Linked DNA regions of Fibrella aestuarina BUZ 2. The protein of the gene in region 3 binds, or shares a complex with, the protein of the main gene of each other region. Links are inferred from orthologs where the notes say so. Each region holds a gene or a part of one and is shown on either strand. Other genes may lie near its edges. The genes, in order: rny, pfkA and pnp.

What was found.
Region 1: pnp (region 3) and rny share a complex: the UniProt entries of both Bacillus subtilis proteins name them as parts of the possible RNA degradosome complex. The link is inferred for Fibrella aestuarina BUZ 2 from one-to-one orthologs.
Region 2: pnp (region 3) and pfkA share a complex: the UniProt entries of both Bacillus subtilis proteins name them as parts of the possible RNA degradosome complex. The link is inferred for Fibrella aestuarina BUZ 2 from one-to-one orthologs.

The regions. Positions count from the first base shown.
Region 1 is NC_020054.1:1,699,016-1,702,017, reverse strand. Bases 52-2,896 are described here. They hold rny (ribonuclease Y), read left to right. Parts: upstream 52-589; coding sequence 590-2,203; downstream 2,204-2,896. Other genes in these bases: FAES_RS06895 (LEA/WHy family protein), read left to right, coding at 2,296-2,896; FAES_RS06905 (cell division protein ZapA), read left to right, coding at 213-500; FAES_RS06910 (hypothetical protein), read left to right, coding at 52-116. In the rest of the region: more of FAES_RS06910, read left to right, coding at 1-51; more of FAES_RS06895, read left to right, coding at 2,897-3,002. UniProt on the Bacillus subtilis protein: Endoribonuclease that initiates mRNA decay. Initiates the decay of all SAM-dependent riboswitches, such as yitJ riboswitch. Involved in processing of the gapA operon mRNA, it cleaves between cggR and gapA.
Region 2 is NC_020054.1:551,020-554,028, reverse strand. Bases 76-2,927 are described here. They hold pfkA (6-phosphofructokinase), read left to right. Parts: upstream 76-940; coding sequence 941-1,915; downstream 1,916-2,927. Other genes in these bases: FAES_RS02115 (5'-nucleotidase C-terminal domain-containing protein), read right to left, coding at 2,853-2,927; FAES_RS02120 (bifunctional metallophosphatase/5'-nucleotidase), read right to left, coding at 1,943-2,875; FAES_RS02130 (choice-of-anchor I family protein), read left to right, coding at 76-710. In the rest of the region: more of FAES_RS02130, read left to right, coding at 1-75; more of FAES_RS02115, read right to left, coding at 2,928-3,009. UniProt on the Bacillus subtilis protein: Catalyzes the phosphorylation of D-fructose 6-phosphate to fructose 1,6-bisphosphate by ATP, the first committing step of glycolysis.
Region 3 is NC_020054.1:2,860,609-2,863,707, forward strand. What follows is about bases 158-3,099. They hold pnp (polyribonucleotide nucleotidyltransferase), read left to right. Parts: upstream 158-531; coding sequence 532-2,667; downstream 2,668-3,099. Other genes in these bases: FAES_RS11740 (sigma-70 family RNA polymerase sigma factor), read left to right, coding at 2,735-3,099. In the rest of the region: rpsO (30S ribosomal protein S15), read left to right, coding at 1-149. UniProt on the Bacillus subtilis protein: Involved in mRNA degradation. Catalyzes the phosphorolysis of single-stranded polyribonucleotides processively in the 3'- to 5'-direction. Necessary for competence development in Bacillus subtilis.

The DNA.
Region 1 (3,002 bases), 1.2 Mb from region 3 along the record:
AACTTGTAAGCAGCAACCTACCTGATACGGTTGCCCGTGAAGAAGTAAAGCAGAAGCTCGATGAGTACATACGCGATCTGGATCGCTGTATTGCTTACCTGAGCACCTTGTCATAAAGTACCAGTACCCTACGTACCCCGGTTCACTAACCCATTCATTCCTAGACCTTTTTGCGGTGAATCGGATTACGTGCCCTGTAATTGATCGAGTTGATGGAAGAACTGCTATCCATACACCTGAAAATCGCCGACCGCGATTACACCTTCAAGTCGCCACCTGAAGAGGAAACCATGCTGCGCGAAGCCTGGCGGCTCATCCGCGACCGAGTGGAGGTGCATCGCAACCGGGGTATGCGCGATACGCAGGACGTAATGGCCCTGATTGCCATCGAATGTCTGGTGACCAGTCTGAAGTCAGACGAACAGTCGCGGCAGTTACAGAATCGGGTTTATGACAAAGTTGCCAAGCTAAATCAGTTGGTCATTTCCACGCTGGCGTGACCGGGATGTAGCCTTATTTCGCCTCACAGGCACCGTGTCGGAACAACAGGGCGCAACGCTGCTATGTTCAACACTAACGACACGAACAAATGACGACAACTAACATATTGCTGATGTTCCTGAGCGATTTGCTTGCGCTGGGCATCGGTGTTTTTGTGGGCCGGAAACTGCTTCACAAAACCTTCAGCGGCAAACAGCAGGAAGCTGAAGCCAAAGCCGCCGACATCATCAAGAATGCCGAGTTGCAGGCCGAGACGATCAAGAAGGATCGGATGCTCGAAGCCAAAGAGAAATACCTCAAGCTCAAAGCCGAATTTGAAGAGCAGAGCAACCAGAAACGGGGTTTGTTGCAGCAAAACGAGGCCAAACTAAAGCAACGCGAGCAGCAGCTCATGCAACAGGCCGATCAGCAGCGTAACCGCGAAGGCGAACTGAATCAGCTCAAAAACGAGATCAATCAACAGAAAAGTGCGCTGACGCAGCAGACCGAAGCCCTTAACCGCCGCGCCGCCGACGTGGATCGCCGACAGGTTGAGGCCGACAAAATGCTGGCCGAACAGGTGTCTCAACTGGAGAAAATTGCCGGGCTATCCGCCGAGCAGGCCCGCGAGCAACTGGTCGAAACCCTGAAAGCCGAAGCTGAAACGCGCGCATCGTCGTACGTCAAGAACATCGTCGAGGAAGCCAAGCTGACGGCGACCAAAGAGGCGAAGAAGGTGGTGATCGAGACCATTCAGCGCACCGCTACCGAGCATGCCATCGAAAACTGCGTATCGGTGTTCAACATCGAATCCGACGACGTGAAAGGCAAGGTAATCGGGCGGGAAGGGCGCAATATCCGCACGCTGGAAGCTGCCACGGGCGTCGAAATCATCGTCGACGATACGCCGGAAGCGATCATTATTTCGGGCTTCGATCCGGTTCGGCGCGAAGTGGCCCGGCTCTCGCTGCACCGCCTCGTGCAGGATGGGCGCATTCACCCCGCCCGCATCGAGGAAATCGTGGCCAAGACCCGCAAGAACATCGAAGACGAGATTGTGGAGATTGGCGAACGTACGGTAATCGACCTGGGCATTCACGGCCTGCACCCCGAGTTGATCAAGATGATCGGTCGGATGCGCTTCCGGTCGAGCTACGGGCAGAACCTGTTGCAACACTCACGCGAAGTGGCCAAACTCTGCGCCACGATGGCCGCCGAGTTGGGCCTCAACGCCAAGCTTGCCAAACGCGCCGGTCTTCTGCACGACATTGGTAAAGTGTGGCCTGAAGAAGCTGAACTGCCCCACGCCCTGCTGGGTATGGAGCTGGCCAAAAAGTACAAGGAGAACCCCGAGGTCGTCAACGCCATTGGTGCTCACCACGACGAGATCGAGATGACGAGCATGATTTCGCCCATCGTACAGGTCTGTGACGCCATTTCGGGTTCGCGCCCCGGCGCCCGCCGCGAGATGATGGAGTCGTACATCAAACGCCTGAAAGAACTCGAGGAACTCGCCACCAACTTCCAGGGCGTAACCAAGTGCTACGCCATTCAGGCGGGCCGCGAGTTGCGCGTGATGGTCGATGCCGAGCGCGTCACCGACGACCGGGCGGGTGCGCTGTCGTTCGAGATTTCGCAGAAGATCGAGAAAGAGATGCAGTACCCCGGCCAGATCAAGGTCACGGTCATCCGCGAAATGCGCTCGGTGGCCTACGCCAAGTAGCCAGGTACGTTGCCTTACTAACTGCATGAAAGCCGGGACTATTCCCGGCTTTCGTTGTTTACACAAAACGAGTATTGCTCGAAGACAACGTTATGAAAAAAGGCTTATTGATTACGCTGGGCATTTTGCTCCTGCTCGGTATTGGCGGCTATATCTATTATACCAACCTCAAGCAAAAGGCCCGATCTGAGGATGGAGCCTACGATGGCACACTCAAACCCCGGCTCGAACTGAGTCGCTTTGATTTCACCGACATCAGCGACGACGCCATCCAGATGAACATGTACCTGCTCATCGACAATCCGCTGCCGGTCGGTTTCAAGGCACGGCGTGTCGATTACAGCTTTTTCATCGACAATGAAGAGGTCGTGAAAGACAGCTACGATAAGGTAGTGGAGGTAAAATCGCAGGATAGCACGCTGATAGCGTTACCGGCCAAGCTGCTGGCGGCGAAGATGACGCGCGTATTGAAACGGCTGGAAGCCCAGGGCGTCGACAGCACGGACTACCGCCTGCGCACTACCTTCGACCTCGACGTACCCATCGCGGGCGAACGGACTTTCACGGTATCGCAGTCGCTGCGAGGACCGACCTATTACATCCCGAAGATTGAGGTCAAAGACATTGATCTGGGCAAATTCGGGCTGAAGAAAACCGACGTGGCCGCAACGATATCGTGCACCAACAAGAACAAGTTTCCGTATAACATCACCGATGCCCGCTACACCGTTACGATCAACGGGAAGGAGATTGCGCAGGGCGTGCAGGCTGAACCCATCCTGATCAAAGCGCAGGGCAC
Region 2 (3,009 bases), 2.3 Mb from region 3 along the record:
TACCCAGCAACGCCATCGACCCCAGCGACCGCGACAGCAAAATCGCGTTCTCTAACTGGCCGATCCGATCGTTTTACCTGCCCGACGCCATTGCGCCCTTCACGGTAAACGGTACCAATTACGTGATCACCGCCGACGAAGGTGACACCCGCGACTACGCCGGTTATAGCGAAGAGGCCCGCATCAGCACGTTGACCCTCGACCCCACGGCCTTCCCGACGGGCAGCGTGTTGAAACAACTCACCAATCTGGGTCGGCTGATCGTAACGAAGAGCCTGGGCGACACCGATAACGACGGCGATTATGACGCGCTGTATGCCATTGGAGGCCGTGGCTTCAGCATTTTTAATACGGCTACGGGTCAGCGTGTTTATTTCTCCGGGAAAAGCCTCGAAGAGCGTGTTGTAGCGGCCAATCTCTACGACGACACGCGCTCCGACGACAAAGGCGTTGAGGCTGAGGGCGTAACAGTGGGCATGATCAACGGGCAACCCGTAGCTTTTGTCGGGCTGGAACGAGCCGACGCGGTTGCCATCTACAGCCTTGCCGACCCCACGAACCCGCAGTTTCTGCAAGTATTACCCACCGGCGATGCACCCGAAGGCGTGCTGTTTGTGCCGGCAAGCCAAAGCCCTACCAAACGTAGCTTGTTGATAGTCAGCAGTGAAGGCGATGGCACGGTAAAAGTGTACCAGCCCGATAAGCCGTAAATTCAGTCTTTTTTGGTAGAAAGCCGCATCGACCTGGTGCGGCTTTTTCATAGCTAAGGCCCAAAAGCCACGATTTGCCTATTTCACAGAAAAACAGCGGAAATGCTCGTTAATTAAAAGCGTAGTGGCGGCAAATCTGAAAATGAGGGTAATTTTGCGTGGTTTTTGAAAACGCTGCTCGTCCACCTGAGCAGCGGATAGTTGTTGTAGTGACGAAACCTTGAGACCTAATGAAACGTATTGCTGTGTTTACCTCTGGGGGAGACGCACCGGGCATGAACGCCTGCATTCGGGCAGTTGTGCGCGGAGCCGTTTACCACGATATTGAAGTGTTCGGTATCCGCCGGGGGTATAACGGGATGATCAATGGCGACATCTTTCAGATGACCTCTCACTCGGTGAGCAACATCGTGCAGCGGGGTGGTACCATCCTGAAATCGGCCCGCAGCAAGGAGTTCATGACCCCCGAAGGGCGGCAGCGCGCCCACGAACAATTGCAGAAGTTCGGCATTGAAGGTCTTGTCGCTATTGGCGGTAATGGTACGTTCACCGGTGCTACGCTCTTCTTCGACGAGTTCGGTATCCCGACGGTTGGTGCACCCGGCACCATTGATAACGACCTCTACGGTACTGACTATACCATTGGCTTCGACACGGCGGTGAACACGGCCCTGGAAGCCATCGATAAAATTCGTGATACTGCCGACTCCCACGACCGGATCTTCCTGATCGAGGTGATGGGCCGCGACTCGGGCTATATCGCTATCCAATCGGGGATTGCGGGTGGTGCTGAGCTGGTGATGGTGCCCGAAGTGCTGACGCCCATCTCCGAAGTCGTGAAAACGCTTCAGGCGGGTTTTAACCGCAGTAAATCGTCGTCGATTGTAGTTGTGGCTGAAGGCGAAGAGGAGGGAAGTGCCGCCGAAGTAGCCGAGAAAATCAGCAAGCTGATTGAAGGCGAACTGGACATGCGCGTGACCACCCTGGGCCACATTCAGCGCGGCGGTATTCCAACGGCCTACGACCGCATTCTGGCAAGCCGGTTGGGGCTGGGTGCGCTGGAAGGCCTACTCAATGGCGAGAAGAACGTAATGGCGGGTGTAATCAACAACGAACTAGTCTACACGCCGTTCCGCGACACCATCCGGTTGCCCAAACCGATCAATGAAGACCTGCTCAGGATGGTGAAAATCCTGAGCGTTTAGTCGTCATCAGCGTACTGTATAGTCGTTTTACACGGAAACGGCTTTGCCGTTGGCCGAGGGGGCTTTGCCACGCTCAAACGTCAGGTCGATTCGGCCGAGATTGATACCCCCAAACCCAACCTGATTCACCAGAATGGGTTTGCCGTTGGCGTTGGGTACCGTTACGGGCGCATCCAGGAAGGTGTGGGTGTGCCCGCCGATGATGAGATCGATATCCCGGCTTTTAGCCGCGAGCACCTGATCCGAAACGGTCGAGTCGTTGTATTTATAGCCCAGGTGCGACAGGCAGATTACGTAATCGCAGTGCTCGTCGGTGCGTAGTTTCCGGGCTACGTCGGTGCTGGTCTCGATGGGGTCGAGGTAAACCGTTTCTTTGTACAGCGTTTCCGGGATGAGGCCTTTGGGTTGAATGCCCAGCCCAAATACGCCCACACGCACCCCGTCTCTTTTGAAGATCTTGTAGGGCTGGGTACGTTCGGCCATCACCGTATTCCTGAAATCGTAATTGGCGATCAGGATCGGGAAGGTGGCTTTGGCAAACTGATCCCGCATGTTGTCGATACCCGCGTCGAAATCGTGGTTGCCGATGGTGCCCGCGTCGTATCCGAGTCGGTTCATTGCCAGGATCTCCGGCTCGCCTTTGTAGAGGTTGAAATAGGGCGTTCCCTGAAAGATGTCGCCTGCGTCGAAGAGCAGCACATGGCGCGACGACCCCGCCGCCTGTTCGGCCCTGATCTGCTGAATCAGGGTCATCCGGCGGGCAATACCACCCCGGCCGGCGTTGCGGCTGCCATCCATCGGAAACGGATCGAGGCGGCTGTGCTGATCATTGGTGTGCAAAATAGTCAACACGGTGGGTTTGGGGGCCGCCAGTAACGCCGAGGGCATGGCCGTGCCAACAACCGCTGCCACACCAACGTGCTTCAGAAACTGGCGTCTAGTCGAGCGTAATGCGTCCATCGATTTGGGGAGTTAATGGGTTGCCTGCTTTGCCCTGCTGCCGGAAGTAGTCGATCAGGGCATCGCGGATGAGGTAATTGACGTTGTCGCGCTGGGTAATAGTTTTCAGGAAATCGGCATCGCCCCCGCCATTG
Region 3 (3,099 bases):
AGCACCTCAAGGCTCACAAGCATGATTATAGCACCCGTCAGGGACTGCTTAAACTGGTAGGTAAGCGTCGCCACATGCTGGACTACCTCCAGCGTAAAGATATCAGCCGCTACCGGGCCATTATTGCGGAACTCGGTATCCGTAAGTAATCGGATCGGTTGCGTCGAACAGGGAACTCTCTAGCGGGTTCCCTGTTTGCATATATGGACATTTCTAAGTAATCATTAGGTGCTGAAAAAAGGACGTTATATGCCATTCATCGGTATTTTCGTGCGCCTCATCTAATAGTTGCCTTCTTTTTCTGAATAATCCGTAGCCCGAAAAGTGACTTTTCGGCTAGGCTTGATTCATAAAGCGAAGTTCCCAAATCCCGGTTATCGCAGGCGGCGTTTGGCCGCATGAGGACCCCGATTCCTCCGATTCAACAGACCGGCGTTGAGCGACCTTCTATTTTGTGGTGCAAGCGGTAGGGTAGAGTCTCTAATTTTTGATGTTTTTAAAGCTGTTGTAGCGCGAAGTAAAACTGTCTGTATGTTTCAAGTCACCACACAAACGGTCGCCCTCCCCGATGGACGGGAGATCACGATTGAAACCGGTAAGCTGGCCCGTCAGGCCGACGGAGCCGTTGTCGTTCGATTGGGCGATACGATGTTGTTAGCCACCGTCGTGGCCAGTAAGGAAGCCCGCGAAGGGATCGACTTCCTGCCGCTGTCGGTCGATTACCAGGAAAAATTTGCGTCTGCCGGTCGGATTCCCGGTAGCTTCCAGCGCCGCGAAGGTCGGCTGTCGGATTACGAAATCCTGATCAGCCGCCTCGTTGACCGGGCGCTGCGCCCCACCTTCCCCGAAAATTACCACGCCGACGTGCAGGTGATGATCACCATGATCTCGGCCGACCCCGAAGTACAGCCCGATCAGCTGGCCGCCTTGGCTGCTTCATCGGCCCTGGCCGTATCCGACATTCCGTTTGGTGGCCCGATTTCGGAAGTACGCGTTGCCAAAATCAACGGCGAATACAAAATCAATCCCTTGACGTCTGAGTTGCAGAACGCCACCCTCGACCTGATTGTCGCTGCCAACGAGCGCGACATCAACATGGTGGAAGGCGAACTGGACGAGGCGCAGGAAAATGAGGTGGTTGAAGCGCTGAAAGTGGCTCACGATGCCATCAAAGCGCAGATTGCCGCCCAGAAAGAACTCGAGGCAAAGGTTGGCAAAACCGAAAAGCGCGAGTACAACCACGAAACGCACGATGAGGAGTTGCGCGCTGCCGTTCGGGCGTTCTGTTACGACAAGATTTACGAGGTAGCGAAGAAAGGGCAGGCCAGCAAGAAGGCCCGCTCGGAAGGCTTCAAAGCCGTTCGCGACGAATATATGGCATCGCTGCCTGAAGGGGCCGAGGTTAACGAAAGCCTGATCAAGACGTATTTCCACGACTTGGTTTGGGAAGCCTCGCGTAACCTGGTACTGAACGAGCGCTACCGCCTCGACAGCCGCAAACTCGACGAGATCCGGCCCATTCAGTGCGAAGTCGATTACCTGCCCCGTGCGCACGGTTCAGCCATCTTCACCCGTGGCGAGACCCAGTCGATGACCACCGTAACGCTCGGCACTAAGCTGGACGAGCAGATCGTTGATCAGCCGCTGACGCAGGGCTACAACAAATTCATGTTGCACTACAACTTCCCTGGCTTCTCAACGGGCGAAGTAAAACCCAACCGGGGTGCCAGCCGCCGCGAAGTTGGCCACGGTAACCTGGCCCACCGCGCCCTCAAAGGCATGCTGCCCGAAGGTCAGGATAACCCGTACACCATCCGTATCGTATCCGACATTCTGGAGTCGAACGGATCGTCGTCGATGGCGACGGTGTGTGCCGGTACGTTGGCGCTGATGGACGCCGGTATCAAAATCAAAGCGCCCATTGCCGGGATCGCGATGGGGTTGATCACCGACGAAGCCACCGGTAAATACGCCGTACTGTCAGACATTCTGGGTGATGAAGATCACCTGGGTGATATGGACTTCAAAGTGACGGGTTCGGAGAAAGGCATCACCGCGGTTCAGATGGACATGAAGGTGAACGGCCTGTCGTACGAAATCCTGACCGAAGCACTGATGCAGGCCCGCGCTGGTCGGCTGCACATTCTGGGCGAGATGAAGAAAGCGCTCGACGCCGTGAAGCCTGACCTGAAATCGTTTGCGCCGCGTGCCTACGTGATCAAGATCGCGCAGGATCAGATCGGTGCCGTGATCGGGCCCGGTGGTAAAGTGGTACAGGAGATTCAGCGTGAATCTGGGGCCACTGTCAACATCGAAGAGCGGGAAGGCGCTGGTTTCGTCAGCATTTTCGCGACCAATAAAGAAAGCATGGACAAAGCCGTTGGCCGCGTTAAAGGCATCACGGCAACGGCTGAAGTAGGCGAAATCTACGACGGTAAGGTGAAAACCATCCAGCCGTTTGGGGCCTTCGTTGAGTTCCTGCCGGGTAAAGACGGGCTTCTCCACATTTCAGAGGTTAAATGGGAGCGCCTGGAAACTATGGACGGCGTCTTTAAAGTAGGGGATGAGGTTCGGGTAAAATTGGTTGAGATTGACAAGAAAACGGGTAAATACCGTTTATCTCGTAAAGCTCTGCTACCGCGCCCGGAGAACAATACGAAAGCCTGAATTGTTGATTAAAAAGGGTAGTAGCGTCTTTTTGAGGGTGTTACTGCCCTACCTACCTCAATAAGCCATGAGACAGCTAAAAATTTCAAAACAGATTACCAACCGCGAGAGCCAATCCCTGGATAAATACCTTCAGGAAATTGGTAAAGTGGACCTGCTCACGCCCGACGAAGAGGTGACCCTCGCCCAGAAGATTCGGGAAGGGGACCAGCTCTCGCTCGAACGCCTGACCAAGGCCAACCTGCGTTTCGTGGTGTCGGTAGCCAAGCAATACCAGAACCAGGGGTTGTCGCTGGGTGACCTGATCAACGAGGGGAACCTCGGCCTGATCAAAGCCGCTCAACGCTTCGACGAAACCCGTGGTTTTAAGTTTATTTCATACGCCGTTTGGTGGATTCGTCAGTCTATTCTGCAGGCCCTGGCCGAGCAGTC